4 regions of the Paenarthrobacter nitroguajacolicus genome follow, and region 1 is predicted to be linked to each of the others. Evidence: riboswitches for the same ligand, from Rfam matches in the RefSeq annotation. Region 1 holds a riboswitch; each other region holds the start of a gene.
What was found. Region 1 has a riboswitch for cyclic di-AMP ahead of KCX59_RS20680 (hypothetical protein). Riboswitches for the same ligand answer to the same signal wherever they lie in the genome.
Positions count from the first base shown of each region.

Region 1 (7,423 bases):
ACCTCACCCAGTACGCCATGGCCGCCGACCGCCAACTCGGCCCCCTCGCCGAACTCAACACTCCGTGGCAGCCTGCCGTGCTTCGGCTCGTGCAGCTCACCGTCGAAGGTGCGGAGCAGGAAAGCTCTGGTCGCGAAGGTACTGCCAAGCCCGTGGGTGTCTGCGGTGAGGCAGCCGCCGACCCGGCCCTCGCCGTCGTACTGACCGGCCTGGGCGTCACCACACTGTCGATGACCGCGCGCTCCTTGGCCGCCGTCGGGACTGTGCTGAAAACCGTCACCCTTGAGCAGGCGCAGGAACTCGCACAGCTCGCTTTGTCTGCGCCGAGTGCCCTCGAAGCCCGCGACTGGGTCCGCGCCAAGCTCCCCGTCCTCGAAGAACTCGGCCTCTAACCTCTGTTTGTTTCCGTCGAAGGAGAAACCATGCCCGAACGCACAGCCACCATCGCCAGCCGCTCCGGCCTGCACGCCCGGCCTGCCGCCCTGTTCGCGGAAGCCGCCGGCGAGCAGCCCGTGGAGGTCACCATTGCCATGCAAGGCGAACCTGCCGATGACGCGCTCGACGCCGCCAGCATCCTTTCGCTCATGACCCTCGGCGCCGCTAAGGGCGACGTCGTTGTGCTGCGGGCCGAGGGCGACGGAGCCGACGCTGCGCTGGACGCACTGGTGAAGCTGCTGGAGACGGACCTGGACGCGGAGTAGTTTTTGCCGGGCGGCCGTTTCGATGGTTCCCTGCCAATAGTGCCGTGCGCACGGCACTGCCCGCAGGGAACCCCCGAAATGGGCAGCCCACCCGCACAGGCTAGGCTTCTGCCATGGCATTGATAGCTCCCCGCGTCACGGCTGGCCTCCCCGCCGATGACGCCCGGAATCTGGCGCGCTCCCTTGAGGACAGCAACGACATCACCGTGTTCGTGGATGGCACGGTCCACCGCCTACCGACCCAGGCGAGGGACGCCGTCGTCGATCTCCTCGCGAGACTGAGCCGCGGCGAAACGGTGACGGTGAGCAGCGTCGAGGAAATGCTCACCACATCGCAGGCCGCAGAGCTCGCGGGCATCTCTCACACCTATCTGCGCAACATGACCGACCGCGGCGAGATCCCCGTGGAGTACCGGGGAACGCATCGTCGGATCCGGCAGGCTGCCATCATGGCTTGGCTGGAAACGCAGAAGAAGAGGCAGCAGGCCGAGGCGAGCGCAGGAGCTGACGAATCCACCGATTCCCACGGCTAGCCGCCCCGAGTCGCCAGCATGCTGTTCAATAGCGGTATGGCTTCAAGCAAACCTTCCACCGTCTGGCCCGTGGTGCACCATGAACGCCGTGCCCTGTTGCAGGATTTGGATCCGCTTCCGGCAGCACAATGGCAGACGCCGTCGTTGTGTGCCGGTTGGAACGTGCACGACGTCCTTGCTCATGTAATCGACAGCGCCAAGACGACGAGGTTGAACTTCATCCGCCGGCTGATTGCCTCCCGAATGGACTTTGACCGTGATAACGCCGTAGGTGTGGAGCGCGAAAAGACACGAGAACCTGCGCAGACGTTGAACGGGCTGCGCGCGGTGCTTTCGCGGACCTCGGGCCCGCCGGCAAGCTTGGCTACCCGGCTGGTTGAGGCGTTCGTCCACGGAGAGGATATCCGGCGCCCTTTGGGGATCCACCGCGACTACCCCGCCGAGCACGTGGCCACCGCCCTTAGCTACCAAGTGAAGACCGCCACCAAAATGGGTGGCGGTAAGGAAATCGCTGAGGGCTGGCGCTTGGTAGCAACTGACACGTCATTCCGCCATGGCAACGGTCCGGTTGTTGAAGGCTCCGCCCTGGCCCTGCTGTTAGCCGTCTCCGGTCGGCCCATCGGAGCCCACGAAGTGAGCGGGCCAGGGGCTCCCGTGTTCCTGCAGCGCTTGGAGAACCAGTGAACGCGCTGGGCAAGGCGCGCTCCAAAGCGGCAACACTCCTGTCCGCCGACGTCGACGTGATGGGCCTGACCGGACGGATTCTCTGGACCGAGGGCACGCCTCTGCCGGAACAGGGCGCAGAGCCCCGGAATGAGCCGGCATACATCTTGATTCACGGCATTGGCGTGTCGCATCGGTACCTGGCGCGCTTGCATGGAGTCCTGGCCTCGAACGCGCCTACCTATTCGTTGGACCTGCCCGGTTTTGGCGGCACACCCAAGCCCGGCCGCCAGCTGTCCGTGGAGGATTACGGCGCTTTCATTGCCGAGGCACTCAAAAGCTGCGGCATCGATTCCTATGTGCTGGTGGGCCACTCGATGGGCGCCCAATTCGCCATAGAAGCGGCCTTGCATGCCCCGGAGCAGGTCCGGCAGTTGGTGCTGATGGGGCCGGTGGTCGATTCACGGCACAAGAATGTGTGGCGGCAGTCGCTTGCCCTGTCCCTCGACGGAGTACTCCGCGAAAGCCCCACGTCCAACTTGATAGTCATCTCCGACTACATCCGTTGCGGCCCGCGCTGGTACCTCACCGAATTGCCGGTCATGATGAGCTACCCCACGGAGAAACGGCTCGCCGGCGTCCACGTGCCAGTGCTGATTCTGCGGGGCAGCCGCGACCATGTGGCAGGACCGGACTGGGCGCTGCGGCTATCAAGGGCAGTCGCGCAGGGGCGTTTGGTGGAGATTCCGGGGGTCGGGCACGTGGCGCAGCACATGCGCCCCAAGGCTGTGGCGGATGCCATCCGGAGCTTTGTCACCGCCACGACGGCCCACCGTTGAGCACTGAGGCACGACGCCGGCCCCTGAGTTGGGGTCCCTTGTTGGGTTGGGTTGCGGGCTCGGTTTGTTGGCTCATCTTGTTGGGTTAGCCGGTCCCGGTTAGGCTGGCGGAGCATGCACATTAGTAAGTTTGCTTACGAAAGGGCTGATCGTGACCGACAAAGACTCGAATGAGGAAACCCAGGGCTTCGGCGCCACCGGCGCTACGGGACCGTACGACACTACGTCCGATGCCGACAGCATCCACGAGGATCCCGACATGCGCCAGGATGAGGACGAGGACCCCGCCGCATCCGCCAACCCCGATCCCCTCGACGGCAACGTCACTGGCCTGGAGCCGGGCGGCGGAGTCCCTCCCGGAGAAACCCCGCCGGCCGAGGGCAGCATGAGCAGCGATCAAGGCCACGAGGAGTAACACAGTCGCCAACCCGCGGCTCCGTTGGTACCCAGCGACATAGCAGCGGGTTGGCAACGTCCTAGCTGTTCGGCAGCTGCAGGATCTCCCCGAGATCGTATTCAGCGGGCTCCTCCAGTTGCGAGTACGTGCAGCTCTCGGGGGTCCTGTCCGGCCGCCACCTACGGAACTGCGTGGTGTGCCGGAACCTATCGCCTTCCATGTAGTCGTACTTCACTTCGATCACGAGTTCGGGGCGCAGGGGCACGAACGAGAAATCCTTGCCCCCGCTCCACCGGCTTTGCGCGCCGGGCATGCGTGAACCCCCGGCAGCTTCGTCCTGGTTGGCCCACTCACCCCAGGGATGCTCGCTGAGTTCGACTTGATACGGCTCAAGCTCGGCCACCAGGGCCTCCCTCCGGGCCATGGGGAACGATGCCACCACTCCCACGTGATGCAGGCGGCCAGTGTCATCGTGAAGGCCGAGCAGCATCGAGCCAACAACCTTCGCGGTCTTGTGCCAGCGGAATCCGGCCACCACACAATCCGCCGTGCGCTCGTGTTTGGTTTTGAACATCACGCGCTTGTTGGGTTGATAGGCCCCGGTCAACGGCTTGGACAGCACCCCGTCCAGTCCCGCGCCTTCCAATTGCACGAACCATTCCTGCGCCCGCTCGAGATCCGTCACTGCGGGGGTCACATAGACAGGCGGCTCGGCCTTGGCGAGCGCACGCTCCAAGATGGCGCGGCGCTCGGAGAACGGCTTGTCCATGAGGTTCTCGTCGCCCAGCGCCAGGATGTCGAACGCAATCATGGAAGCCGGAGTCTTCTCGGCGAGCATCCTCACGCGGCTGTCGGCGGGATGGATCCTTTGCTGGAGTACCTCGAATTCGAGCCTCTTGCCCTCGATCAGCACGATCTCGCCGTCGATCACGCATTTGTCCGGCAGGTTCTTCCTGAGAGCCTCCACCACTTCGGGGAAGTAGCGGGTCATTGGCTTCTCGTTGCGGCTGCCCAGGATGATCTCGTCGCCATCCTTGAAGACGATGGTCCGGAATCCGTCCCACTTGGGTTCGTAGTGCCCAACATCCGGGATGGTCGGAACGGATTTGGCGAGCATGGGCGAGACGGGTGGCATCACAGGCAGGTCCATAGACAATGTCTACCTGCCGGTGCACCGCGAAGCTAGTGTTAGGCCATGGATATCTCGCTCGATCCAGAGGATCCAGCATGAGTTGCCGACTCCCTCACCGGCACCGAAGCCTAAGTCATAGAAACCCCTCGGTTGGGCAGGCCCTACCGCCCGTTACATTAATGTGACTTTACTTTCCGGCTCATGTACCGTCGTAGAGCGACCCGTATGTCCGCTGGGCCGCTTCCGGATTGACGCCGAGCTCTGCCGCAATCCGGGATCCGCCAGACCCGCGGCAGAGGCGGGGGACCCACAGTTCCCGGGCTTGGTATCCAAGTCCTCGGGGTGAAGCCGCTTAGGCGGCCGGACGGCCTCGTCCGAACCCGACAGCTAACCTCGAAGGCGTTGAGAGGCAACCACCATGTCCCCAACCATGGATCAGCCGCGCCGCGCCCACACTGAAGGCGAGCGCACCAAGCCAACCGGACGCCGTCGGGCCCAAGCCAGCGGATTCCCCACCGGAAACCCAGATGACACTGGCGCGACTAACACTGAAGCTGCTGTTACAGGCACGGTTATCACAGGCACGACGCCGGAACCCGCCACCGCGGCCATGCCCACCACGGCGGCGCCTGCCACTCGTGCGGAAATTCGTGCAGCCGAGCGGGAGCGTGCAGCCCTTGCCGTGATTGCGCCTGAGGCCTCGGCCCCACAGCCGTCGCCCGAACCGTCCGAGCAGGCGGAACCCATGACTGCCGCGATACCTACTGTTCAGCCAGCGGCTCGGAGGTCGACCACACCGGGACCCCCTACCGCGGCGATCCCCATTGTGGCCCCGGCAAGTGCGCCCCCTGCCATTGCGCCTCCTGCTGGTGTGGAGCCGGATCCTCAGGAGCTGAGCGCCCAGGAGCCCGCAACCGCAGCAATTCCAGTGGTGCAGGCTTCAACGCCGGAACCTGCCACGACGGCCATTCCGGTAGTGCCTTCCCGCGAAGCATCCACGAGCACCCCCGAAGCCGCCGAGTCACCGAGCAACGACTCGCCCCGCACCGAGTCCCTGCAAACCGAGTCACCTCGGGGTAAGTCTCAGGCGCAGCTTGCTGCCGCGGCAACGGCGTCGGCAGCACTGGCAAGCCGCAAGGATGTTCGCCGGCAGGCTGCCGCACCCGCTGCGGCACCCTCCGGGGCCAGGTCCAGCGTGGGGTCCACCTCTTCCTTCGGCCGCGAACCCCACGCCGCCCTTCGGAAAGCAGCGTCGGTGAAGCACATGAGCCAGCGCATGGCCGTGGTTGCGGGCGCGCTTGGACTAGTACTGACGGCCGGGACGCTCGGGCAAGCCCTTGAGCTTCCGTTCTTCGGTCAGGAAACTCCTGCGCATGAAGCCAGCGGTGCCGACAGGAATTCGGGCTCCGCAGCCCCTGCACCCAGTGCCTCGTATTCCACGGCTTCCGCACCATCAGCGTCGTCGCCATCAGCCTCGTCACTTGCCACAGCGTCCTCGGAAGCCGGCCAGCCCGCGACATTAGCCGAGGCACCCACGGCCGGGTCGTCGTCGCCGGCTCCGACCCCGAAGGTGTCCCTTGCCAACCCGGTTTGGGTTCCATCGGCTGTCCCCTCCTCAGTCCCGGCCGTCCCTGGGGTGACAAGCCCAGCCCCCACCCAGCCAGCTCCCGCGCCGAGCGAGGTGCCGTCGGACACGGTCACCACACCGCCCACGACTCCGACGCCCACAACCTCACCGACCCCGACGGTCACACCAACGCCGACGCCGACGCCCACACCAACGGAAACTGCAACCCCGACGTCCAAGCCCCGGCCGAGCAAGCCGCAGGCCGCCTCGGCTCCCCAGCCCAGCGAATCTGCGCTTCAAGACATCCTGGACGCAGCCCAGAAGGTCCTCGGTTGAGCACCCGCCTGCCCCGTACCTCCACTCACGCGGGGTGGCATAGCCGGTACTGCAGCAGCAGCAGGACTGCCGCTTTCCGTCGCCGGATGGGACGTTGGAGCTGCCAGCGTTTGCGGCGCTCGTAGGCTCAGATCCGCGGCCGCCCGGCCCAGCGCCGCGCCTTCAAGGCCGCATGTAACTCGAGCCGGATCGCGCCACTCAACGGATCAGCACCGATGAGTTGGCGGATCCGGCCGAGCCGGTTGTAGATGCTGCTCCGGTGGAGGTGAAGTTTGGCGGCGACGTCCTGCACCGAGCCGTCATTGTCATAGAGCAGTTCCAGGACAGGCAGGAGTTCGCCGTTTTTGTCCTGGTCCTCAAGGGCCTGAAAATGCACCGATCCTGTGTCATCCCAGCCTCCGGGTGCCACCAGACGATCGAAAAGTTGATAGACACCAACGGTCCGGCTGTCCACGAGCTCACCTAGCGGGAGGTCCACGGCGGCCGCCTGCGCAGCAACCTTCGATTGACGGTAAGCGTCCGATAGCTGCCGGATGACTTGGAAGGGTTCACTGATGCCCAGGATCACCCTGTCCACCTTGCGGCCAGCGCGCTTCGCAAGCTCCAGTTGATAATGCACCAGCACCTGGGCATGGTCTGCCCGGCCGCCCGACTCGCGGAACAGGACCACCGAATGCGTCTCCGTTCCGGCGCTGAACAAGGCGGCGTTGACGCCGATAGTGGACTGCAGCGCCGCTGATCGATGCGTCAGGGTAGCGGCAATAGGATCGACGTCGGACCTCGCACCATCCGGGTCGAGTATGGTGACCAACTGCCACGGACCGCGCCCCTGGATTTCCTTCCAACCCGCGACGGCGGCCACAGCGTTCGATTCGCCCCCGCAGGCTGACAGAAACTCCTGTTCACGCCTTCGCCGGAACTCCGATTCGGCCGTATTGGAATCAAGGAGCAAGCCCGCCAACAGGTCCAGCTCGTCCCGCACGCCGGGCAGTTCGGCGAGTATCGCCGTCGCACTCTGCTCTTCAAGGTCCAGCTGCACCCACAAGTACCCCACACGGAAACCGCGGACCAAAAGTGGCACGCAGACGCGGCCCAGCATGCCGAGTTCGTCGTTGGCAGGAACGACGACGGGTCGCACCGCCGTGGCGATGCCATGAGCGAGTTGCCAGGCGCTGACGTCGCCGGGGACCCGCTTGCTGAGGAGGAAGTTCACGCGAACGCGGTCGGCGTGGGACTGGTTGGAGCTATAGGCGAG
Region 1 covers NZ_CP073234.1:4,387,800-4,395,222, forward strand. Annotated here, with positions in the region: gene ptsP (phosphoenolpyruvate--protein phosphotransferase) at 1-392, shown strand, start outside; gene KCX59_RS20650 (HPr family phosphocarrier protein) at 423-701, shown strand; gene KCX59_RS20655 (helix-turn-helix domain-containing protein) at 815-1,234, shown strand; gene KCX59_RS20660 (maleylpyruvate isomerase family mycothiol-dependent enzyme) at 1,253-1,918, shown strand; gene KCX59_RS20665 (alpha/beta fold hydrolase) at 1,978-2,736, shown strand; gene KCX59_RS20670 (DUF6480 family protein) at 2,888-3,151, shown strand; gene KCX59_RS20675 (ATP-dependent DNA ligase) at 3,213-4,283, opposite strand; cyclic di-AMP (ydaO/yuaA leader) riboswitch at 4,535-4,681, shown strand; gene KCX59_RS20680 (hypothetical protein) at 4,684-6,168, shown strand; gene KCX59_RS20685 (PucR family transcriptional regulator) at 6,296-7,423, opposite strand, start outside.

Region 2 (7,423 bases), 1.4 Mb from region 1:
TCCGACCCGCCTGGAACGTCCGGTCCCACCACCACCACAGCCGAAGCACCCCGGGCCGCCTGCAGGGCATGGGAAAGGAGGGTGCCGCCGTCGTACTTCAACGATGGCTTGGGCACGCCCCCGAGGCGGGTGGCCCGGCCACCCGCCAAAATCACGGCATTGAACTCCATCCGCCCAGATTACCCGGGACGGCTGGAGACCAGCAGAAATCGATCAGGCAGCGGATTCCGGCAACAGGAACGGGTCCCAGTCCGGCGCAGGTTTCTCGAGTTCTTTGATCTGCCACATGGTTCCCTGGGGCACGCCGGGCTTGAAACGGAGATTCCAACCCATCTCTGCCAGCGTGTGGTCGCTCTTGGCGTTGTTGCATTTCAAGCACGCCGCAACCAGGTTTTCCCAGGAATCCGCGCCGCCCCTGGATTTGGGGTGGACGTGGTCTATGGTGTGGGCTGTTTTCCCGCAGTAGGCGCAGCGATGGCCGTCGCGGCGAAGTACCCCGCGGCGACTCACGGCGGTAATCCTGTTGTACCGGGGACGGATGTAGCGGTTGAGGAGGATCACGGAAGGTCTTCCGAGTATCTCCTGTGGCCCGACGACAGGCTCGTCGCCTTCGGCCACCACGCTAGCTTTCCCAGTCAGCACAAGGACCAGCGCCCGGCGGAATGTTATTACCGCCAGCGGTTCATATCCAGCATTCAGAACGAGTGTGCGCATGCACGTACCTCTTCACGGCCGCACCCGTCAGGGGCACGAGGGCCGGCTGCCCTCTGCATGTACGGGCTGTGGATCGACAACATAAGGGTAAGCACTTATATGCCGTATCAACGAATTTTTCCGTCGTTTCGCGTGCAGTGTCGGCAAGAGTTCATGCGCGGTTAAGGGATGTGGCGGAAATCAAAGGGTCCCTTTGTGTGCCGCCACCACCTACTTTGAGGGGCAGAACCGCCCCGACACACGTGATTTGCGGCAGGTCGGGTGGCTTTCAGAACCGAAGTGGGTGGTGGCCGCACGCCCACTACTACGGGCATCCCACGAGCCGGCAAGGGTTAAAGCAGAACACCCCGCCGGCCAAAGCCAGCGGGGTGTTCTTACGCGATGTGGATCAGCCGTTGACGCGGATGAAGACCGGGCCGGAGCCCACGTTGGCGCTGAACAGTGCCGTGGTGGATCCGTTCCATCCACCGTGAACTGCTTGGCCGTTGCCGACGTAGACAGCGATGTGGGCCTGTCCGGCCAAACCGCCGTTGGCGTAGTAGGCGAGGTCGCCAGGCTGGGCTTCAGCTGCACTCACGGTGCGGCCAAGGGAGAGGTAGCCAGCGGGCCAGTCGTGGAAGTTGATACCCACGGCGGCCAAGGAGTTGGTCACAAGCATGGTGCAGTCCTGGGTGACGCCGAGCTGGGCGTAAGCTGCAGCAGCGATAGCGGCACCGAGGCCGCTGGATGCGGCGGGAGCTGCCGGAGCGGGGGTCGCGTTGCTGACGGCAACGGTTGCGTTGACTGCCGGAGCTGCGTTGGCGGTAACCGCGGTTGCCTCGTTGTTTTCGACCTTGGCTTCAACCTTGGCCGGAGCTTCCTCGACCACCACGGGAGCCGGGGCTTCCACCGTTGTGACCACGGGGCGCTCGTAGGAGATGGCCACAGTGGAGTCCGCGGCGATGGTGGCCTGGACTACCGACTGCACGTCAAGAGTGGACGTGGACGTCGATTCGCGATCCACGTTGGTATCGGCAGCGTTGGCTGCGATGCCACTGGTCAGGACCAGGCCTGAAGCTGCGGCAATAACTGCTGCCTGGCGGCCAACGCCACCGGCGTTGTTGCTGACGGCCTTGGCGATGACGGCAAGCGAGCTGGTCTTGGGGGCCTCAGCGCGGTGCCGTGCAACCTTGTTTGCACTGGTCATGATTTTCTCTTTTCGTATCCGCATGCAGTTGGGGTGCACGCGGGTAGTGGGTTGGCCAGCATGTGGGGAATGCCGGCCGACCCCGAACCGGATTTTTCTAGCGGAGGGTGTAGAACGAGGAGGTGCCGGTGGACGCTACGGAGTGCAGCAGCGTTCCCTGGCCGGGGTTCAAAGCGCTGATCATCATGCCGTTGCCGACGTAGATGCCTACGTGGGCTCCGCCGTTCTGCATGACGAGGTCGCCGGGAGCAGGAGTGCTGGTGGGCGTCATGGCCGTCCAGGCGTTGACGCGGGGGATGCTGATTCCGGCCTGTGCGTAGACCCACTGGGTGAAGCCGGAGCAATCCCAACCGTTGGGTGTGGTTCCGCCCCAAACGTAGGGAGAGCCGATGCCGGTGTAGGCAATGGCGGCGAGACCGGAGGCAGCTGCACTGGAGGCCGAATCCTTGGCCTCGGAAGACTTTGCTGTAACTGCTTCCGCTGTTTCTTCGCTGGTGGCCGCTGCGCGCTCGGCAACCTGCGCTGCGCGCTGTACCTTGGGGGCTTCCAGGGTGGCCACGGTGGGGCTCTCGAAGGAAACGGTGGCTGTCGGTTCTGCGGTAATCACCGCGGTAGCAACCAGCTGTTGGGTGCTGGAGGCCTCCGACTTGGAAACGTCGGTGTCTGTTGCTTGTGCCGGCAAGCCGACGGTGAGGACGAGGCCTGAGGCTGCTGCAAGGACGGCGGCCTGACGGCCCACGGTTCCTGCGTTGGAGGAAACAGCCTTGGAAAGAGTGTTCAACGGGTTCGTGCGAACCGTTTGGGCGCGATGGCGCGCAGGGGTAGTGCGTGATGACACGTAGGTAGCCTCTCCCAATGCCTGCGAGGTGAGCTGTCGGATTCGGATGGGAGTCATCCGGCCGCGCTGCTTCCAAGGAAGCTTTTGCGACTTAACCCCAAGGCCTTCTTTCGAAGGCCAGAAGTGGTTCCCCCGCCCCTGCCAGACGATTTATGCGAACGGACCTTGAGAGGTGGCAGAGCTAGGCAATCCACTCAAGTGCACCGGCCCCCTAAAAAGCCGATGCGCTCTGTACGCTACAACACTTGAAAGCGAATGTCACATTCAGGTCACGGGGCGTCCCGCTAATGCGAGAGGCAACCATCAACTGGCTTAGAGCCAGCCCATGGGGTCTACAACTTCACCGTTGACCTGGACCTCGAAGTGGAGGTGGCAGCCGGTGGAAGCGCCCGTGGTGCCGCTCAGGGCGACGGTGTCGCCGCGGTTTACGGTCTGGCCTACCTGGACGGTGAAGGACGACAGGTGGTTGTACGTGGTCTCGAGGCCATTGCCGTGGTCAACGACCACGCGGTTGCCTCCGCCGTACTCGTGCCATCCGGCGAACGTAACCTTGCCGGTGGCCGCTGCGTGCACAGCCGTGCCGCACTGGGCAACGAAGTCCTGGCCACGGTGGAAGTCACCTGCGCCACCCGTGAGGGGGCTGATGCGGTAACCAAAAGGGGATGCCGTGGTGAGCGTGTCCAGGGGGCTGGCCATGCTGCCAACGGACGAGGCCCGCTGGATGCTCTCAGTCGACTGGGCGCTGAGCAGCTGCTTCAGCTTCCCATCGGGGTCGGCAGAAGTGGCGACGGCGGCGCGGCTGAAGTCGATCTTGGCTGACGCGGCGGCGGAAACCTCGGGCTGGCTGCCAGTGGGGGCGGCGACGGCGAGGGCAGACTCAGTCTGGCCTGATTCCGAAGTGGCCATGACGGGACTCGTGGCCGGCAGACCGACAGTCAGGGCAAGTCCGGTGGCGGCAAGCGCAACACCGGCCTTCTGCCCGACGCCGCTGGCAGCGGCGAAGTCGGCAACCTGGCGCAGCGGGCTCTTACGGCGGCGCACCTGACGCTCGGTGTCGCGAGGCCGGATCTCCGTTACGACGGTGGCTGGCCGCAGCTCAGCAGCGGGGCCGGACGCGCGGCGGCGACCCCTGACGTTCTGCGATGTCAAACTCTGTTCCTCTCTCAAAAGCCTGCGAAGTTAGCTGTCGGATTCGGGTCAGAGAGTACAAAGACCCGGTCCGCACGAGGCGCTCACGGCACACAGGTATCCCAAGAGGGACTTGCATACGTGGGCACTTCTGCTGCGGACTTCACCCCAAGGCTGCTTCTTTAGACAGCCGCTTGTGGTTCCCCCGCCTCTGCCAGTGGTGGGTGGCACACCTGATCCGCTGGCAGAGCTCGGCTCCGGATCAGGTAACGCTTTGGTATCAGCGCTAGTAGATAACTATAGGGGATTAAGGCTCTTGGTAATAAATTCGTTATCAACAGGAGCGGGGCAAGCGAAGGAGGCCCTTATCATCAATTTCGAAAAACCGCAGGTCACACGCGCGCCGAACGCACAAAAGTGAGGTTTGACACTGTGCTGGCCCGGTGCCGGTCAGCTGAGGGAGACGAAGACGTGCGCAGCAACTTCAGGAGGTAGCTCCAAGGCGCCCTCGATACCCGGGACGCGGACCGAGATGTACTCACCGACGCGCTCCAGCGACACTGTTGCGCCTGGACGGATTCCGCCCTCATCCAACTGGGTGAGAAGTTCCGGCTCGACTTGGATGGGCTCCGCAAGGCGGCTGACCACAACGCGGGAATCAGTGGCGTAGCCGTCCATGGCCTGCAGCAGATTGACATCCAGCCGGGGGAAGGGCTGGCTGGCGAGGCCACCAAGCGCCTCAAGCCCCGGGATGGGGTTGCCATAGGGAGACTCTGTGGGATGCTCCAGGAGCTCGTAAAGCCGGCGCTCCACGCGCTCACTCATGACATGCTCCCAGCGACACGCTTCATCGTGTACATAGGCCCAGTCCAAGCCAATAACGTCGGCCAACAGGCGCTCCGCAAGGCGGTGCTTGCGCATGACCTCTGTGGCGCGTTTCCGGCCCACTTCAGTGAGCTCCAGGTGGCGGTCGTTGGACACAATCACCAGGCCGTCGCGCTCCATGCGTCCGATGGTCTGGGAAACAGTGGGTCCGGAGTGGCGCAATCGCTCGGCAATGCGGGCCCGGAGTGCCACTATGTTTTCTTCTTCAAGCTCCAAAATGGTCCGAAGATACATCTCAGTGGTATCGATCAGATCCGTCATCCAGCTCAGCTCTCCTCGAACGCAGTTCCTTGCGTAATCTCCACCGTACCGCGTCCCCAGCAAGGGCGGACGGTGTGCACCGCCGCCCCATGAACGCCAACCACCAGCCTAGCTTATTTGGAATTACTCTGGATAATTCCGGTCGCATCCGATTCGTTTGCATTCCACGTGGCGGACTATGACGGCTGCAGGTTCCTGCGCCCGGGCCGTGTCAGGCAGAATTGGGGTGTCGAAGGGGCAGTTGATGCCCCATGCCACCTCCCATCTCTAGCCGACACCCATTGGAGCCCTACGTGAGCGACAACAGCATCACCATTCCCGCCGACCTGCTGCCCAAGGATGGACGCTTCGGCGCTGGACCGTCCAAGGTTCGCCCGGAACAGATCGAAGCGTTGTCTGCCGCGTCGACCACCATCCTCGGCACCTCCCACCGTCAGGCTCCGGTCAAGAACCTTGTGGGTTCGGTCCGCGAAGGACTCAGCCAGTTCTTCCGCGCACCTGAAGGCTACGAGGTTGTCCTCGGCGTTGGCGGCTCCACGGCGTTCTGGGACGTGGCTGCGTTTGGCCTGGTCGAGAAGAAGGCCCAGCACCTCTCATTCGGCGAGTTCGGCTCAAAGTTCGCTGCAGCTACCAACAAGGCACCGTTCCTTGACGCTTCGTCCATCATCAAGGCTGAACCCGGCACCCGCCCCGTGGCAGCGGCCGAAGCCGGCGTGGACGTCTACGCTTGGCCCCAGAATGAAACGTCAACCGGCGTGGCCGCTCCCGTAAAGCGCGTGCAGGGTGCCGACGAAGGCTCGCTGGTCCTCGTGGACGCCACCTCAGCGGCCGGCGGACTGGACGTTGACGTCGCCGAGTCGGACGTCTACTACTTCGCCCCGCAAAAGAACTTCGCCTCCGACGGTGGCCTCTGGCTGGGCCTCTTCTCCCCCGCCGCCCTGGAACGTGCGGCACGGGTCAAGGCCAGCGGCCGCTGGATCCCGGACTTCCTGGACCTGCAGACCGCCATTGACAACTCCAAGCTGAACCAGACCTACAACACGCCTTCGCTCTCCACCTTGGTGACCTTGGACGCGCAGGTGCAGTGGCTCAACAGCAACGGTGGCTTGGACTTTGCCAGCAAGCGCACGGCAGACTCCGCCAACCGTATTTATTCCTGGGCGGAGGCCTCGGAGTACGCAACGCCCTTCGTCACCAACGCCGAAGACCGCTCCAATGTCATCGCCACCATTGACTTCGATGACTCCATTGACGCCGCAGCCATTGCCAAGGTCCTGCGCGCAAACGGCGTCGTGGACACCGAGCCGTACCGTAAGCTCGGCCGCAACCAGCTGCGCATTGCCACGTTTGTGGCCATTGAGCCGGACGACATTTCCGCGCTGCTCGCGAGCATCGATTACGTCGTGGGCGAGCTGAAGAAGTAGCACCACGGGCCTCGGTCGGCGTCGTGCGGGTAGCTCCCGGGCGGCGCCGCCGCCGTTTAAGGCGCGTTACGCGCCCTGCCGGCCTGCGCCGTCGTCGTCCGCCTCCGGACGGGAAAGCAGCGACTCCACCCGAAAGTGCTTCAGTCCGCGGGCCCGGCGGTCGAAGCGGAGCCGCAGCTGTTTCGCGCAGATAATCCACAGCAAACCCACGACGGCGGTGCTGACGCCGGCAACCGCTGCAACGCCGACCGCCCATCGAGGGCCACCGACGTTGGCCACCAAGCCCACCAACGGTGCACCGATGGGAGTGCCGCCCATGAAAATGGCCATATAGAGGGACATGACCCGCCCTCGCATGACAGCCTCGGTGGTGGATTGCACGTAGCCGTTGGCGCTGGTGATCAAGGTCAGGGCGAACAGGCCACAGGGAACCAAAGCGAGCCCGAAGAGCACAGCGTTGGGTGCCAGGGCGGCCAAGGCGCTGGCAACGCCGAATCCGCCGGCCGCCCCGAAGATCAACCTGAGACGCGGCCTTCCGCGTCGGGCAGCCAGCAGTGCACCGGTCACCGACCCGATGGCCATGACCGAGTTCAACGCTCCGAACGCGCCGGCGTCCATGCCGAACTGGGTCCCCACCATCGCGGCGATGAACAGGGGGAAGTTGAGTCCGAAAGTGCCCACAATGAAGATGGCCACCAGGACCACTTGGATGTCCGGCCTGTTCCGGACGTAGCGCAAACCCTCCCGGATGCGCCCCTTGCCCGCCGCTGCCCGGGGCTGGATGCGGAGGGATGACGCAGGAATGAGTTTGAGCGCCCACAGCATGGCCACGAAGGACACGGTGTTGATGAGGAACACCCAGCCGGGGCCCACCACCACCGTCAGCACGCCCGAGACAGCTGGGCCGATCATCCGGGCCACGTTGAAGGAGGCGCTGTTGAGGGCCACCGCGTTGGGCAGGTAATCGTCGGTGACGAGTTCGGAGAC
Region 2 covers NZ_CP073234.1:1,120,490-1,127,912, reverse strand. Annotated here, with positions in the region: gene KCX59_RS05715 (NTP transferase domain-containing protein) at 1-170, opposite strand, end outside; gene KCX59_RS05710 (HNH endonuclease) at 214-714, opposite strand; gene KCX59_RS05705 (NlpC/P60 family protein) at 1,103-1,900, opposite strand; gene KCX59_RS05700 (C40 family peptidase) at 1,998-2,738, opposite strand; cyclic di-AMP (ydaO/yuaA leader) riboswitch at 2,743-2,905, opposite strand; gene KCX59_RS05695 (M23 family metallopeptidase) at 3,051-3,887, opposite strand; cyclic di-AMP (ydaO/yuaA leader) riboswitch at 3,892-4,106, opposite strand; gene KCX59_RS05690 (metal-dependent transcriptional regulator) at 4,317-5,012, opposite strand; gene serC (phosphoserine transaminase) at 5,306-6,436, shown strand; gene KCX59_RS05680 (MFS transporter) at 6,503-7,423, opposite strand, start outside.
Region 2: another riboswitch for cyclic di-AMP. It lies ahead of KCX59_RS05695 (M23 family metallopeptidase); the one in region 1 lies ahead of KCX59_RS20680 (hypothetical protein).

Region 3 (7,423 bases), 700 kb from region 1:
TCCGCTGGGGACGGAGAAGGTGCTGCGTAACTCCGTGCTGAGCCGCTCCACACGCCGCATTGCTGTGCTTGGACGAAACAGACCGCGGAACAATGACTCCGGGACACGGTACTTAGCCGCCACCGGGGCGACATGGCGGATCAGTTTCCTGGGTGTCTTGATAGTCACAGCGAAGCGCGGGTCGTCGAAGAGTCCACGCATGATGGCTGCGGAGCGGGCTTCCATGACGTCAAAAACCCGTGGCACGATTGTCCGGCCCACCCGGCTCCGCAGCACCGCGGTGAAGTCGAAGAAGATTCGTTGTCCGGCCTCGTAGTAGGCAGGCGGCCCTGACCGGGGATCGGGAACGTCGAAAGCCGCCGTCTTGGCGACACTTGAGGCTATTAGCCGGATTCCGGCCAACCCCATGGGCGTCAGAGGCCTGGTGAGGCCCTGAGCGAGGCTGAAGTTCAGGAACGCGTGCTCGCCGGGAGCCGGGGGCGTGCGCGTGGTTTGCGGGTACAGCGTGGTTATGGGCCTCGCTTGCGTAAGCCACAACTTTCCGTCGTCGTCGATTGCCCACTCGGTGTCTTGCGGAACTCGGTAGTGCTCTTGGACCTCAAGGCCCAGCTTGGCAAGCTCTAGGACCTGACGGTCACTGAGGCAGGGCTGCGGTTCCTCAATTCCTGATTGACTGGGGAGTTCCAAGCGCTCCGTGCCGCCGCCAGGCTTGGCACGGATCTCCACTTGCCTATCCCCCACGGCCCTTTCCACAATGGCACTACGATGAGCGTCCACAACGTAATGATCCGGATTCACAGCGCCCGAAACTACGGCCTCCCCTAAGCCAGGGCTGGCATCAATGACGGTCTCATAGCGATTCCCCGTCACCGGGTTGGCGGTAAACATGACGCCCGCGGTAACGGCATTCACCATCTCCTGAACAACCACTGCGAGGGACACAGTTCCGTGGTCGATCCCGTTGGTGGTCCGGTAGGTCACTGCACGACCTGTCCAGAGCGATGCCCAGCAGCGGCTCACGGCATCAAGGACCGATTCAATGCCAACGACGTTCAGGAAGGTGTCCTGCTGTCCGGCGAAGCTAGCGAACGGCAAGTCCTCTGCAGTGGCCGACGACCTCACCGCGACAGGGACGTTGTCCCCAAAATCTTCGTAGGCAGACCGTACGGCTTCGGCGATCCCATCGGGCACCCCGGCGTCGAGCACCAAGGACCGGGCGCGGGCGGCTAGCTCATTGAGCTGGTCCATGCCGGAGGCGCCCAAGTCGGAGGCGTCCAAGTCGGAGGCGCTGGTGCCGGAGGCGCTGGCCTCCTCCAAAGCCGCAAAGACAGACTCCAGGCCCACACCCGAGAGAGCCTGCCGGTATGCGGCAGTTGTGAGGCAGAATCCGCGTGGAACCGGCAGGCCGACGCTGGCCAACTCGCCCAGATTGGCAGCCTTGCCACCGACGCGGGGAAGCATGGTTCCCCGGATTTCGGCGATGTCCAGGACCAATACCGGATCCTGCGACGGCTCCCCGGGCTGCTTCTTGTCCATGGGCGTAGCAGGCTCAGGGCTTAGGCAGCGCCAAGCATAGGCCCAAACTTGTGGCGGTCAGCGAGCCTGGGATCCTCACGGTCGGGAACAACCATCACCGGCCCCTTGGAGTGGTGCAGGACCCCGTCCGATGTAGAACCCAACAGCATCCCCGCGAAGCCGCCACGGCCCCGTGTACCCAGAACCACCAGCTCGACGCTGCGGCTGGTTTCCACCAAAACATCAACGGGGGAACCGTCCCGGAGTTCCGTTTCCATGGGCAATGAAGGGAAGTGGCTTCTGAGCCAATCAGCCCCGGCGTCCAACTGGACTTTGATATCCGCAAACAAGGCATCCCGGTCCAAGGGTGCCGGAACCCATGCCAAGGAACCGCTGTACTGCGGCACAGCACAAATCACCCGGAGTTTGGCACCCATGCGCTGTGCCTGCTCGGCAGCTTCGAGCACGGCCACACGGGCCTGCTCGGAACCGTCCACGCCTACGGCAACTACGTTTTCCACAGTACGTGGGCCTGCCTTGGCATGTTCAGCCTTGATGTGTTTGTCCTCAGTGCTTTCACCAAGGCGGTCGGCACAGTAGAGCGGGACTGTCACCGTGGGGCATTTGGCGTGGGCAGGCAAGGCGCTGCTGACCGAGCCAAGTAAACGCCCAACGAATCCACCGCGGCCCCGGCTGCCGAAAACAAGGAGGGCGGCCTCGCTGGAAAGATCCAACAGGACACCAGCGGCGTCGCCGTTCTCGACAGAAGCGTCGACGTCGATGTCATATCCGGACACCTTATCCAGGGCCTGCCGGACAATCGCATCCGCGCCCTCGCGAATCACGGAATCGTCGACTGTTGCGTAGCCGCCATCCAGCCCGGAGGCGGCGAAGATGGGCACAGAATATGCCGTAACGATATGCAAGGGAAGTTGCCGACGTTCGGCCTCCCGCGCGGCCCAAACCAAAGCACATTGACCATGCTCTGAACCGTCCACTCCCACCACGATGCCACCGGGTTCCACGGCTTGATCCTGGCCGTCCTGTGGCTCTTCACTGTGTCTGCCGTGCTGGTCCATGGGGGCCTGCCTCTCCACCTACTGCTTGATGTTCCGGCTATTCTGCCAGAGGTTCTCCGCGTCGAAGTCCCTCACTGTTTCATTGTCAATGGCCGGAGCAGGAGAAACCGGGAAATTTCTCCTCCCAAGGCCAACTATTCTCGGTCAGCAGTACCGAATCAAGGCGACATCGGGCTATGTGCATAACGGTCCGGGCTCGGTTCCCGGGCTCCCACATTGCGCTGCGGACGAACACACAAAACGCGCAGTCGCGGAGGCTATCCATGGCCGAAAAAGTTCGGTAGTGTTCGAGTCACCGAATGGCCGGCAAACGTGTTTCACAGCACACACTCCGGCCATTTATTTGCGGCCGCTTGGGGAACTCGGACGCGATCCCACGCGATGCCGTAAGGTACACACGTCAAGGAGGAACCAAGCAGTGTCACTCACGCCTGATTCCGCCACGGAACGCACCACCACCGTGGTCATCGGAGCCGGCCTGTCCGGTTTGGCAGTTGCCAGCGAGCTCAGTCGCTTCGGCGTGGGCTCCATCGTCGTAGACGGGTTCGGTGCACTGTCCACCACAGGTCCTTCTGTCCACACAGGCATGCTTCAACGCACCGAGGTGGCCGATCCTGCAGCCATGCAAGAACGCAACGAGATCCTCCGACATCTGCGGAACTACGCCGCCAACCACCAACTGGACGTTCGCAACACCACCCGCGCCGTCCGCCTTGATTTCCTGGGTTCGGACCCCTCCCGGCAAATCGGATATGGGCTGGCCGCCAGCATGACCACAGCGGGCCTCAGAACGGGACTCCATGTATCCGGCCCCCTCGAATCCACTCCACGCCAGTGGGCAGTCCACACAGCCAACGGTGTCCTCCTGGCGGACCACGTAGTAGTCACGCGCTGTGCCCAAAGCCAGTTGCGGCGCATGCTCGCCGAACTTGGGATAGCCGTTGGCCAGAACTTCGCGGCCGCCATGCGGGCGGTAGGGATGCACCTGGTGGGCGTTGGGGACCTCATCACGCCGTCTCCTAAGGAAGTGCTGCGGCAAGCCAAGGCAGTGGGCCAAGCCATCTCCTCAAAAGTTGCCCTGCCCGCAGGTCCGGGCATCGCCCTCGCCTAGGGGCACTACGCCTAGGGGCCCGCACGGGCCCCGCCGCCCACGCGGCTATAGACCCGCCGTCGAACGTTCCCCGCTGAACGTTCTTCCCCGCTGAACATTAACAAACAGAACTTAACGCCAAAGGCCGGCACCTCCAAAGACAATAGTCTTTGAAGGCACCGGCCTTTGAACTGAAGCGTGAGGCTTTATGCGCCAGCGCGTACGTAGGTCAGGGGACCCGTTGCGGTCAACCAGCTGATCGGGTGGATGCCCGTCTGGTTGCCGTTGATGCCACCGCTGATTGCCTGGCCGTTGCCGATGTAGATAGCAACGTGGCCGGACTGGACGATCATGTCACCGGGCTGGGGATCGCTAACGACCTTGCCGTAGTTCATGAACTGCATGGGACCGAGGTCGCCTACCGGGATGCCAGCGGAGCCGAGAGCCTTCTCGACCATGGCGGTGCAGTCCTGGAAGACGCCGATCTGTGCGTAAGCCGAGGCAACCATGGCTGCGTTGACGCCGCCAACGGCGGGGGCAGCAGCTACAGGAGCAGGGGCAGCCGGTGCGGCAGCCACAGGAGCAGCAACCGCAGCCTGGGCGGCGACGGGAGCTGTTGCAGCAGCAGTGGTGACGGCTGCCTTCTGGACCACAGGGGCCTCAACAACGGGAGCCGGCTTTTCGATGACCGGAGCTGCTACGGAAGCAACGGCCGGACGCTCGAAGTTGACGGTAGCCGTCGCCAGGGCGGTAACAACCTTGGTGGGTGCCTCGGAAACGGTCTCAGCGACCGTTGCGGGGCTGGAGTCGCGCTGAACCGGAGCCTCAGCTGCGTGAGCAGCAATGGAGCCGGTCAAAACGAGGCCCGAGGCTGCTGCGATAACAGCTGCCTGGCGGCCAGCGCCGGAAGCGTTGCTGGCTACTGCCTTCGAGATGGAGATGAACGGATTAGGACGTACGCTGTCCGCCTTACGACGGCCGCGAAGAATGCGTGAAGACATGAAAGAGCCTCTCCCGATGCCTGCGAGGTTAGCTGTCGGATTCGGATGGGAGTCACCCGGCCACTATCCCCCGCTGTTCAGCGGAAGCTTCGTGACTTCACCCCAAGGCACGCTCGAAAGCGGCCTAAATTGGGTTCCCCGTCTCTGCCGTAGGTTTGTCTGCGAACGGATTCCGGACTGCGGCAGAGCTAGGCAATCAGGCCGGAAGTGCCCGCTACGTGGAACAGGCACAGGTACTACCGTACGCGATGATTCCTCCGAAGTCACATTTAAGTAACGGGAAGTGGGCTTCTGGCGTGTCGCAGTGTCCGTTTCGAGATATTCGCAGGTACGTAGAAAACCGCGTTATTCCGCGGAAGTATCGCCATCAGGGCTGTTCGAAGCGGCGAGTTTCTTCCGTGCGGTAACAGCAAGGTAAATAACGAGACCCACAGCAACAACAGCCAGCCCGACAATGCTCCAAGGGAAGGGTTGGGAGGCGTCAGCGGCAGGCTCGCTGCTGCCCGTTCCCGGCGCTGCGGTACCCGCCGTCGGTACTTCGGCTGACGGCGCCGACACCGACGGCGAGACACCAACCGGGCCACTCGCCGTCGTCGCGGTTCCCGCGGCGGCCGTGAACGCGAAGGTGCCCTCAATGGGGTGGGAATCCGAGCTGACTACACGCCAAACCACGGTGTATTCACCAGCTGGAGCGCCCTCGCGAAGCTTTTGGACAGCCTGGCTGTCAATGATTTCGACCGGACCGTCCGCCCAGTTCTCACCGCCGGACGTCACGGTGACGCCGGAACCAATCGCGAGCGGGCGGTTGTTGAACGTGATGGAGACCGACGCCGGGACTTCCGCCACGCTGGCACCGTTGGCTGGCGCGGTTGACTCGGCGACGTCGTGCGCGGACGCCGGAGCCGCGGAAAACAGCAAAGCGGACGCGAAAGCAAGGGCAGCGACGACGGCGGCCAGAAGCGGGCGGATGGTACGCATGGGGCGGTTTCTCCTAGTGTTGGCTTCCTTACAGACTAGGCGAATGGTTCAAAGGGCCCACACCGGACAACATAGGATTTGAGAGCAAACTCCCCTCGATCCCCGGAGACCTTCATGCTCAAACAAGGTTCTGCAATCGACCGCTACTTCAAAATCTCCGAACGTGGATCCACGTATTCGCGGGAAATCCGTGGCGGCTTCGCGACCTTCTTCGCCATGAGCTACATCGTGGTGCTGAACCCGCTGATCCTCTCCGGACCCGACTCGAGTGGCGCGTCGCTGGGCTTCACGGCCGTGGCAGCCACCACGGCGTTCGTTGCCGGCATCTTGACCATCCTCATGGGCGCGTGGGCCAAACATCCGTTTGCCGTGGCCACAGGCTTGGGCGTCAACGCCTTCGTGGCAGTCACTGTGGCTTCCCATCCCGGATTGACTTGGCCGGACATGATGGGGCTCGTGGTGCTGTCCGGCATCACCATGCTCATCCTGGTGCTGACCGGTTTCCGAACAGCCGTGTTCAAGGCGGTTCCGGAGGCCCTGAAGACGGCAATTGTTGTGGGCATCGGCCTCTTCATCGCACTCATTGGCCTGGTCAACGCCGGTTTCGTCCGCCGCATCCCTGATGCTGCCGGCACCACCGTTCCGTTGGGCCTGGGCGTGGACGGAAAGCTCATGGGCTGGCCGACACTCGTTTTCGCAGTGGGCTTGATCCTGACCATCGCCTTGGTGGTCCGAAAGGTCCGCGGCGCCATCCTGATCGGCATCGTGGTCTCCACTGCGCTGGCCGCCATCCTCGAATTCACGCTGCACATCGGCCCAAGCTTTGACGGAACCAACGTCAACCCCCGCGGCTGGTCCCTGGTGGCCCCCACGCTCACCGAATGGGGCGCCCCGGATCTGTCCCTCATCGGCAAGGCCAACCCTTTCGGTGCTTTTGAACACCTCGGCTTCATCGCGGCGGCTTTGCTGGCCTTCGTGATCCTCCTGAGCATCTTCTTCGACGCCATGGGAACCATGGTTGGGCTGGCCAACGAGGCCGGAACCGTGGACAAAGACGGCAACATCCCCAACGTTGACCGCGTCCTTCAGGTTGATGCCCTCGGCGCAATCGTGGGCGGCGGAGCTTCCGTTTCCTCCAACCAGATCTTCGTCGAGTCCGGCGCCGGCATTGGAGAAGGCGCCCGAACCGGTCTCGCCTCGATCGTCACCGGCGTCCTCTTCCTTGTGGCCATGTTCTTCACGCCGCTCATCAACCTGGTGCCGTTCGAGGCCGTGGCTCCCGCACTGGTGGTCGTGGGCTTCATGATGGTCTCCCAGGTGGGCAAGATCGATTGGCAGGACTGGGGCGTCGGAATTCCCGCGTTCCTGACCATCGCCCTCATGCCGTTCACCTATTCAATTGCCAACGGCCTCGGCGCCGGCTTCATCTCCTACGTCCTGATCCGCACGTTCCAGGGCCGCGCCCGCGAAGTCCACCCCTTGATGTGGGCTGTGGCAGCCGCGTTCCTGCTGTTCTTCGGCATCGGAACTGTGGAGGAGTTGCTGGGCGTCAAGTAGGTCCTCGCCGAGATGGCATTTGATGACGGTGTTTGGCGCGAACATTGGCATCAAATGCCATCTCGCGGCGTCTACGGGGAGCGTGAGTCCGGGGTTTCAGACACCCCCGTGACGGAATGGCTGGTTTTGGGGTCCCATGTCCGGTGTGCTTGAAGCATGGAAACCAGCCCCTTCACCGTAGATGTCGCGCCTGCCCCCTGGAC
Region 3 covers NZ_CP073234.1:403,424-410,846, reverse strand. Annotated here, with positions in the region: gene KCX59_RS02155 (PEP/pyruvate-binding domain-containing protein) at 1-1,536, opposite strand, end outside; gene KCX59_RS02150 (universal stress protein) at 1,557-2,594, opposite strand; gene KCX59_RS02145 (FAD-binding protein) at 3,013-3,705, shown strand; gene KCX59_RS02140 (NlpC/P60 family protein) at 3,891-4,685, opposite strand; cyclic di-AMP (ydaO/yuaA leader) riboswitch at 4,689-4,856, opposite strand; gene KCX59_RS02135 (copper resistance CopC family protein) at 5,031-5,663, opposite strand; gene KCX59_RS02130 (NCS2 family permease) at 5,778-7,220, shown strand; gene hutG (formimidoylglutamase) at 7,377-7,423, shown strand, end outside.
Region 3: another riboswitch for cyclic di-AMP. It lies ahead of KCX59_RS02140 (NlpC/P60 family protein); the one in region 1 lies ahead of KCX59_RS20680 (hypothetical protein).

Region 4 (7,423 bases), 1.1 Mb from region 1:
AAACCTTGGACATCATCACCTACGCTGAGCGGCTCCCCGAGGACCTCACCGGCCGGCAGATCTTCGTCCTGGACCCCATGCTCGCCACCGGCGGCACCCTGCGTGAGGCTATCAAGTTCCTCTTCAAGCGCGGCGCCTCGGACGTTACCTGCATCTGCCTGCTTGCTGCTCCGGAGGGGCTGTCCAAGCTGGAAGAAGAGCTCTCCGACGCCAACGTGAAAATCGTCCTGGCCTCGATTGACGAGAAGCTCAACGAAAAGTCGTACATCGTGCCGGGCCTCGGCGACGCCGGCGACCGCCTCTACGGCGTCGCAGTTTAGGGAGCCCCCTACCGGTTTCCCACGCGCCCCGTTAGCCTGTGGCGCATGGACTGGAAACTTGAACTGGTGTTTGTCCCTGTGTCCGACGTCGACCGCGCGAAGGATTTCTACGTCAACAAGGTTGGTTTCAACGCCGATTTCGATGAGCGTCCCATGGACGGCATCCGTTTCGTGCAGCTGACACCGCCGGGTTCGGCGTGTTCCATCGCCATCGGGGAGGGCCTCAGCGATGCCCCTCCCGGGACAGCGCCAAGCCTCCAAGTGGTGGTGGCGGACATCAACAAGGCGCATGAGCAGCTCAAGGCCAACGGCGTGGACGTCAGCGATATCGACGTCCAGGATTGGGGCCACTTCGTTTACTTCGCAGACCCCGACGGCAACAAATGGGCGGTGCAATACATCCCGCAGCGGCCGAACGGCTAAGTCACACTTCGCCGCCATACGCCGGATGTGCGGCAGGATGGACCCATGAGCCATCCTGCCGAACCCGCCTCCCAGCAATCAGTGTTGACCGTCCGCGCGGTCCTTTTCGACATGGACGGCACGCTGGTGGACTCAACGGCGATCGTTGAGCAAGTGTGGCTCGAGTTCGCCGAGCGCTACGGCTTGGATTACAACGAGATCCTGCGCACCTCGCACGGCGTCCAGGCCGGTGATACTGTTCGCCGGTATGCGCCCGCTGGCGCTGATTTCGAGGCATTGACGGCCGAGCTCGGCGAGATGGAACGCTCCCGTACCGATGGCGTCATTGCGCTTCCCGGAGCAGAAGCCCTGCTGGCGCGGCTGCCCGATGACGCCATCGCGTTGGTTACCTCCGCAGACCGGACCCTTGCCGATATCCGCATGCAGGCGGCCGGGCTCGCCATACCGTCCACAACGGTCACAGCGGAATCCGTCACGCGCGGCAAGCCGCATCCGGAAGGCTATCTCAAGGCGGCGGCGCTCCTGGGAGCCGACCCGGCCGACGTCGTGGTTTTCGAAGACGCGCCTGCCGGCATCGCCGCCGCGCGCGCCGCGGGGATGCGGACCGTTGTGGTGGGCAAGGCCGCTGCCAGGCACAATGCGGAGCTGGAGCCGGGCATGTGGCGGATCCCGGACTACTCGGCGGTCACCGTCACCGCAGTGAAGGACGACGACGGCGGCCACCTCCTGACGCTGACCCTTTAGCCCTTTCTGCGCGGTCTGTTCCAAGCGGTGAACCGGGCGTAGGCTGTGCGCATGTCTGCGATGCCGGAGGCGTACGGTGCTGCATTGGAGCGGGCCATGGTCCACGCCGGTGAGTGGCTTGCGTCGGTTCCCACCCGTTCTGTCCGCCCTTCATCCGACGCCGACCAGGTGGCCAAGAGCATCCTGCCGCGTCTCCCCGACGGAGCAACCGATGCCGCGGAGGTAGTGGACGAGCTGGCCGCGCTGGCTGAGCCCGGCTTGATGGCGATCCAGTCCGGACGGTTTTTTGGGTGGGTCATGGGCGGAACTTTGCCCGCCGCCATGGCCGCTGATTGGCTCGTCTCTGCCTGGGACCAAAACACCGGGCTCCGGTTCGCCACTCCCGCCGCCGCTGCCATCGAGGAATCGGCCGCCGCCTGGCTTTTGGACCTCCTGCACCTGCCCGCGACTGCCGACGTCGGATTCACCACGGGTGCCACAACCGCTAACTTCGTGGGGTTGGCAGCGGGCCGCCAATACCTGATGGACGAGGCCGGATGGGACCTCGAAGCGCTCGGTCTCAGCGGCGCACCGCGCATCACAACCTTTGCCGGCCGGGAACGGCATGCCGCAGTGGATCTGGCATTGCGATACCTCGGTTTGGGCGCCTGTGTTCCGGTAGACGCCGACGACGAGGGCCGGATCTTCCCCGACGCCCTTGCTGATGCCATGGATCAGCAACCGGGGCCATCGTTGGTCTGCCTGCAAGCCGGCAACCTCCACTCCGGGGCATTTGATCCCATGGAGGAAGCCATAGCTGTGGCACACGATCGCGGCGCGTGGGTGCACGTTGATGGTGCCTTTGGTTTGTGGGCCGCTGTGAGCCCGAGGCTGCGAGGCCGACTGGCGGGTGTGGAAGACGCAGATTCGTGGGCAACGGATGCCCATAAGACCCTGAATGTCCCTTACGACTGTGGCTTGGCAATAGTGGCACGCCCGGAAGCCCTGAGGCGTGCCTTCAGCGTTCACACGAGTTACCTCATTGCCACTGATGCCGGGCCTGGGGATCCTTTCGAGAAAGTTCCGGAGATGTCCCGCCGCGCCCGGGGCATCCCGGTCTGGGCTGCACTCAGGCAGCTGGGCCGGGACGGCGTGATTTCCATGGTTGAGCGCCTGGCAGCAAATGCCCGTGCTTTGGCTGAAGGACTGTCCTCGATCCCTGGCGTGGAGGTGCTCAACGACGTCGTGTTCACGCAGGTCTCGGTGTGTTTCGGAAGCGATGACCGTACGCACCGGATCACCCAGCGGCTCATGGCCGAAGGCGCGGTCTGGATGTCCGGTTCGTCGTGGCGTGGCCGCGAGATCTTACGGATTTCGGTGAGCAATTGGACTACGGACGCCGGGGATGTCGCCGCGTCCGTCGCAGCCGTGCGGGGAGCGGTGAAGGCCGAACCGGAGGCATAGCGTTCTACGGCCACGCACCTGTGAAACGGCAAAGCCGCGCCCGTTCCCGCCATCCGCTCCAGTGGGTACTGGTGCGAACGGCGGCAACGGGCGCGGCAATCAAGCAGTCTGGCTTAGTACCAGTTGTTGGCCAAGTGGAAGCCCAGAGCGGCGGACGGGGATCCGTAGCGCTCCTTGATGTAGTTCAGGCCCCACTTGATTTGGGTCTGGTAGTTGGTTTCCCAGTCAGGACCAACGGTAGCCATCTTGGAAGCAGGCAGGGACTGGACGATGCCGTAGGCGCCGCTGGAAGCGTTCATCGCCGTGGTCTTCCAGTTCGATTCCTTCTCCCACAGCGTGTTCAGGGCAGTCATTTCGCCCGGGCCCCAGCCGTAGTTGCCAAGCATGCTCAGTGCGTACGCCTTGGCAGCAGCGGGGTCGTCCACGGCCTTGGGGGCGGCAGCAGCAGCTGCGGCTTCCGCGGCGGCGGCGGCAGCAGCGGCGTCGGCGGCTTGCTTGGCAGCAGCGTCAGCAGCAGCCTTCTCAGCGGCGGCTTGGGCGGCAGCTTGGTCTGCGGCAGCCTTTTCGGCGGCGGCCTGCGCGGCTGCGGCCTGGTCAGCGGCAGCCTTCTCGGCGGCAGCCTTGTCAGCAGCTGCCTTTTCCGCGGCGGCCCTGTCGGCTGCGCCCTTTTCGGCGGCAGCATCCAGGGAAGCGGAGATCTCGGCCGACTTGTTCGTGTTGACCTGCGCACTGGACTGGGTTCCGGCTACGCGGCTGGCCTCGGGGAGGGTCAGTGCGGCGTTTGCGGCGGTTCCGAGCGATGCAACGCCCAGTGCAGCTGCCACGACACCGGCTACGACGGACATGCGGTGGCCGGACTTACCCTGGCGGGCTGCGTTCTTGAGGACAGACTGCGACTTGGTGTGCGGTGCGTTGTGTTCGTCGCGGCGACGCGCGGAAGGGCGCGTCTGATCGTTAAATTCAGACATGTGATTACCTCTCAGCGCCTGCGGAGTTAGCTGTCGGGTTCGGATGAGGTCATCCGGCCGCGCATCATGCTGCGGCTTCACCCCAAGGGCCGGCCAAAAAGGCCTGGGCCCGGAGACTCTGGGTCCCCCGTCTCTGCCTCGGAGAAAGAACGGACTCCGGGAAGTGGCAGAGCTCGGCGCATCCCGGATGTGGGCCTGCTAGGGACGACCCACCCTTTCGACGGTACAGGAGGATTCCACAGAAGTCACATTTAGGTAACAGAGATCACGACGCCGGTGAGTCGCCTTGCCCGATTCGTTATAGGCCTTCGGTGTTCACGGTAGGGAGTCGGAGGGTGAATTCCGTGCGACCCGGCCGCGAGGTCACTTCCACGCTACCGCCATGCGCTGAAACGATGGCCTCCACAATGGACAAGCCGAGTCCGGAGGTGCCCTCAGAGCCCGATCTTGCGGCATCAGCGCGGGCAAACCGGGAGAAGATCCTGCCTTGGAAGTCTTTCGGAATTCCGGGGCCGTTATCCGTCACTGTCACCACGGCACTGCCATCGGCGGAGAGCATGACGCCTGTGACCACGGTAGTACCTGGATCCGTGTGTTTGCGGGCATTGGACAACAAATTGCCCAGCACCTGATGAAGTTGGGTGGCATCGCCGCGCACAGTGATGGGCTCATCAGGGAGCTGGAGCTGCCAGATGTGATCCGACGCCATGACTTTCTCGTCACTGACCGTTTCGATCACGAGCTGTGTCAGGTCCACGTCCTCAACTTTGACAGGCTGTCCCTCGTCCAACCGCGCCAGTAGAAGAAGGTCCTCCACCAAGGTGGTCATGCGTTCGGACTGGCTTTGGACACGCGCCAGCGACTTCCGGCCATCCTCGGTGAAGTTCTCCGTCATCCTTAGTAGCTCGGTGTAGCCCCGGATGGCGGTCAGGGGAGTCCGCAGTTCGTGCGAGGCATCGGCCACGAACTGGCGCACCTTGGTTTCGCTTTCCTGCCGTGCTTCCAGCGCGCTCGAAACGTTGTTCAGCATCTGGTTCAAGGCATAGCCGACGCTGCCCACTTCCGTTCCGGGGTGGGATGCCGACGGCGGTACGCGCACCGCAAGTGCCACCTCGCCGGCGTCGAGAGGCAGGCGCGAAACCTTCGTGGCCACCTCGGAGAGCTGCTCAAGAGGACGCATGGTCCGGCGGATGATGACCGTTCCCACGAGCCCGATCACCACCAGCCCAGCCAGCGAGACCAGCACCATGGTCCACACCAGCGAGGCTTCTGCGCTCTGCTTGTCCTCCAGCGGCAGGCCCGTCACAATCACGTCGCCATAAGTGGTTTCGACTGCCACAAGCCGGTAATCGCCGTTGGACAGCGATCGGTCCACGGGTTGGTTGTCCGTGGGAAGCGACACCAGGACCTGCTCATCGTCTGCTGAGAGCGAGACGCGGTGACCTTGGGCGTCGATCAAACCCGAGCTTCGCACGGTGGAGCCGTCGATCCTCGCGTTGAGCGTGCCTGCCGCCTGCCCGCGCGCCTCCAAAGGATCCGGCCTGCCGGGGGATGACGGAAAGTTCGACGGCGGCCTGCCGAAGTCATTCGCGCGGCTGGACGCCTGCTCCAACTGCCTGTCGAGCTGCCTGTTGAAGACCATGTCCATGGACGCGTAGCTGACCACCCCCACAGCAGCGCAAATGGCGATCAATAGTGCCATGGCCACCAGGACCAAGCGTGTACGCAGGTGCCAGGTGGAGGGATTGAGCCAACTGAGCTGAGTCTGTCCGGCCGACACTCCGGACTTCCTGGCCATTCGCGAGAGGGTGCCCAAGGGCTAGTCCGCAGGCTTGATGACGTAGCCGGCACCCCGGATGGTATGGATCATCGGGGGATGGTCGGCTTCGATCTTCTTGCGCAGATAAGAGATGTAGAGCTCCACGATGTTGGCCTGGCCGCCGAAGTCGTAATCCCACACACGGTCCAGGATCTGGGCTTTGCTGACAACTCGTTTGGGGTTCTCCATGAGGTAGCGCAGTAGCTCGAACTGGGTGGCGGTGAGCGGAATATCCTGGCCGGCGCGGGTTACTTCCCGGGTATCTACGTTGAGCGTGAGGTCGCCGACCACCAGCTCGGCGGTGTCCATGGCAGCTACGCCCGAGCGCTGGACCAGGCGGTGGAGGCGCAGGAGGACTTCTTCCATGCTGAAGGGTTTAGTGACGTAGTCGTCCCCGCCTGCCGCGAGTCCGACAATGCGGTCTTGCACGGCGTCCTTGGCGGTGAGGAACAGGGCGGGAACCTCCGGGGCGAAGGTGCGGATGCGGTTGAGGACCTCCACGCCGTCGAATCCGGGAAGCATGACATCCAGGACCAGTACGTCAGGGCGGAAGTCCTTGGCTAGCTTTACTGCTTCCGGACCATCGCCGGCGATCGCAACAGACCAGCCTGCCATGCGCAGGCCCATGCTCATCAGCTCAGCGAGGCTGGGTTCGTCATCCACCACCAGGGCACGGATGGGGGAGCCGTCCGGATGGGAGAGCTCGGGAAGGTTGTTGGTCATGGAGTGCGAGGAGGCCATGGGATAACTCTCCGTTCTGCTTGTTTGCCAACGCTTTGCCCATCCTGTGAAGACGCTGTGAGATCAGACTAGCGAGGAGGGGGCTGGCGGACACGCTTCCGCGCCCAAGGTTTCCGGCGGCCCGGGTTCAGCCGCGTTCTACGGCTTGTAGCAGATTTTCTGCTGAAAATTGCTTGTGACGATCAGCTCCGATTGGACAACAAGTGTTTCAGATCGTGAGATTCCGTCGATAGAGGGTTAGTGGAAACGGACATGCACATCATCCCCGATATGCCGAAGAATATTCAGTAGATGGCAAATATTTCCCGACTACACCGAATGAAATGGCGTTCATTTACCGACCCTACTGAATTGTGATTTGCGACACAATAGACCTCTGTGTCTCAAAATGTGGACGGTTCGGCGCTTTGTTACTTGCGTGTTGCCTTTGTTACGTTGCACACTTCCAATGTGAACAAGAACTCAACAGCACCTGCAGCCGCAGCAACCTGGCCCAGCGCACCCGCTGGCCATGATGACCGCTGTTGTCGAATGCAAGCCTAACTTTCCACCCCAAAAAAGTTTCAGGCATTCGCCCCCTAGCCCAGCGTTGGGCGCCCATCCCCAAACTCATTGCGGGGACAACCAGCATTCGAAGCCGCGATGACGGCTATTCACTTTTGAGGTAAGCACTCCATGTCAGTTGCATCTGGATACGTCCACATCTCCGTCCGTAACGCCAACAAGGCCGCGTCAAACGCAGGGCTTCGCCCCGGCTTCGGCAACCGCCCCGGCTACTCTCCCGCTCCGCAAGGGGCAGGGCAGCAGGCTCCCGGATACGTGCCGCAGGGCTACAACCCCAACTCTTACGGCCAGCTGCGCGCTGTCCCCACAGCAGAGCCGGCGCCGATGACTGCGCCCACCCCGGTGATTGCGCAGTCGGACAAGCTCCGCCCCGTTGCCAACGACAATGTGGCCCGCGGATT
Region 4 covers NZ_CP073234.1:827,784-835,206, forward strand. Annotated here, with positions in the region: gene upp (uracil phosphoribosyltransferase) at 1-320, shown strand, start outside; gene KCX59_RS04175 (VOC family protein) at 366-743, shown strand; gene KCX59_RS04180 (HAD-IA family hydrolase) at 789-1,487, shown strand; gene KCX59_RS04185 (pyridoxal phosphate-dependent decarboxylase family protein) at 1,539-2,930, shown strand; gene KCX59_RS04190 (hypothetical protein) at 3,044-3,898, opposite strand; cyclic di-AMP (ydaO/yuaA leader) riboswitch at 3,902-4,063, opposite strand; gene KCX59_RS04195 (sensor histidine kinase) at 4,197-5,696, opposite strand; gene KCX59_RS04200 (response regulator transcription factor) at 5,718-6,458, opposite strand; gene KCX59_RS04205 (winged helix-turn-helix domain-containing protein) at 7,134-7,423, shown strand, end outside.
Region 4: another riboswitch for cyclic di-AMP. It lies ahead of KCX59_RS04190 (hypothetical protein); the one in region 1 lies ahead of KCX59_RS20680 (hypothetical protein).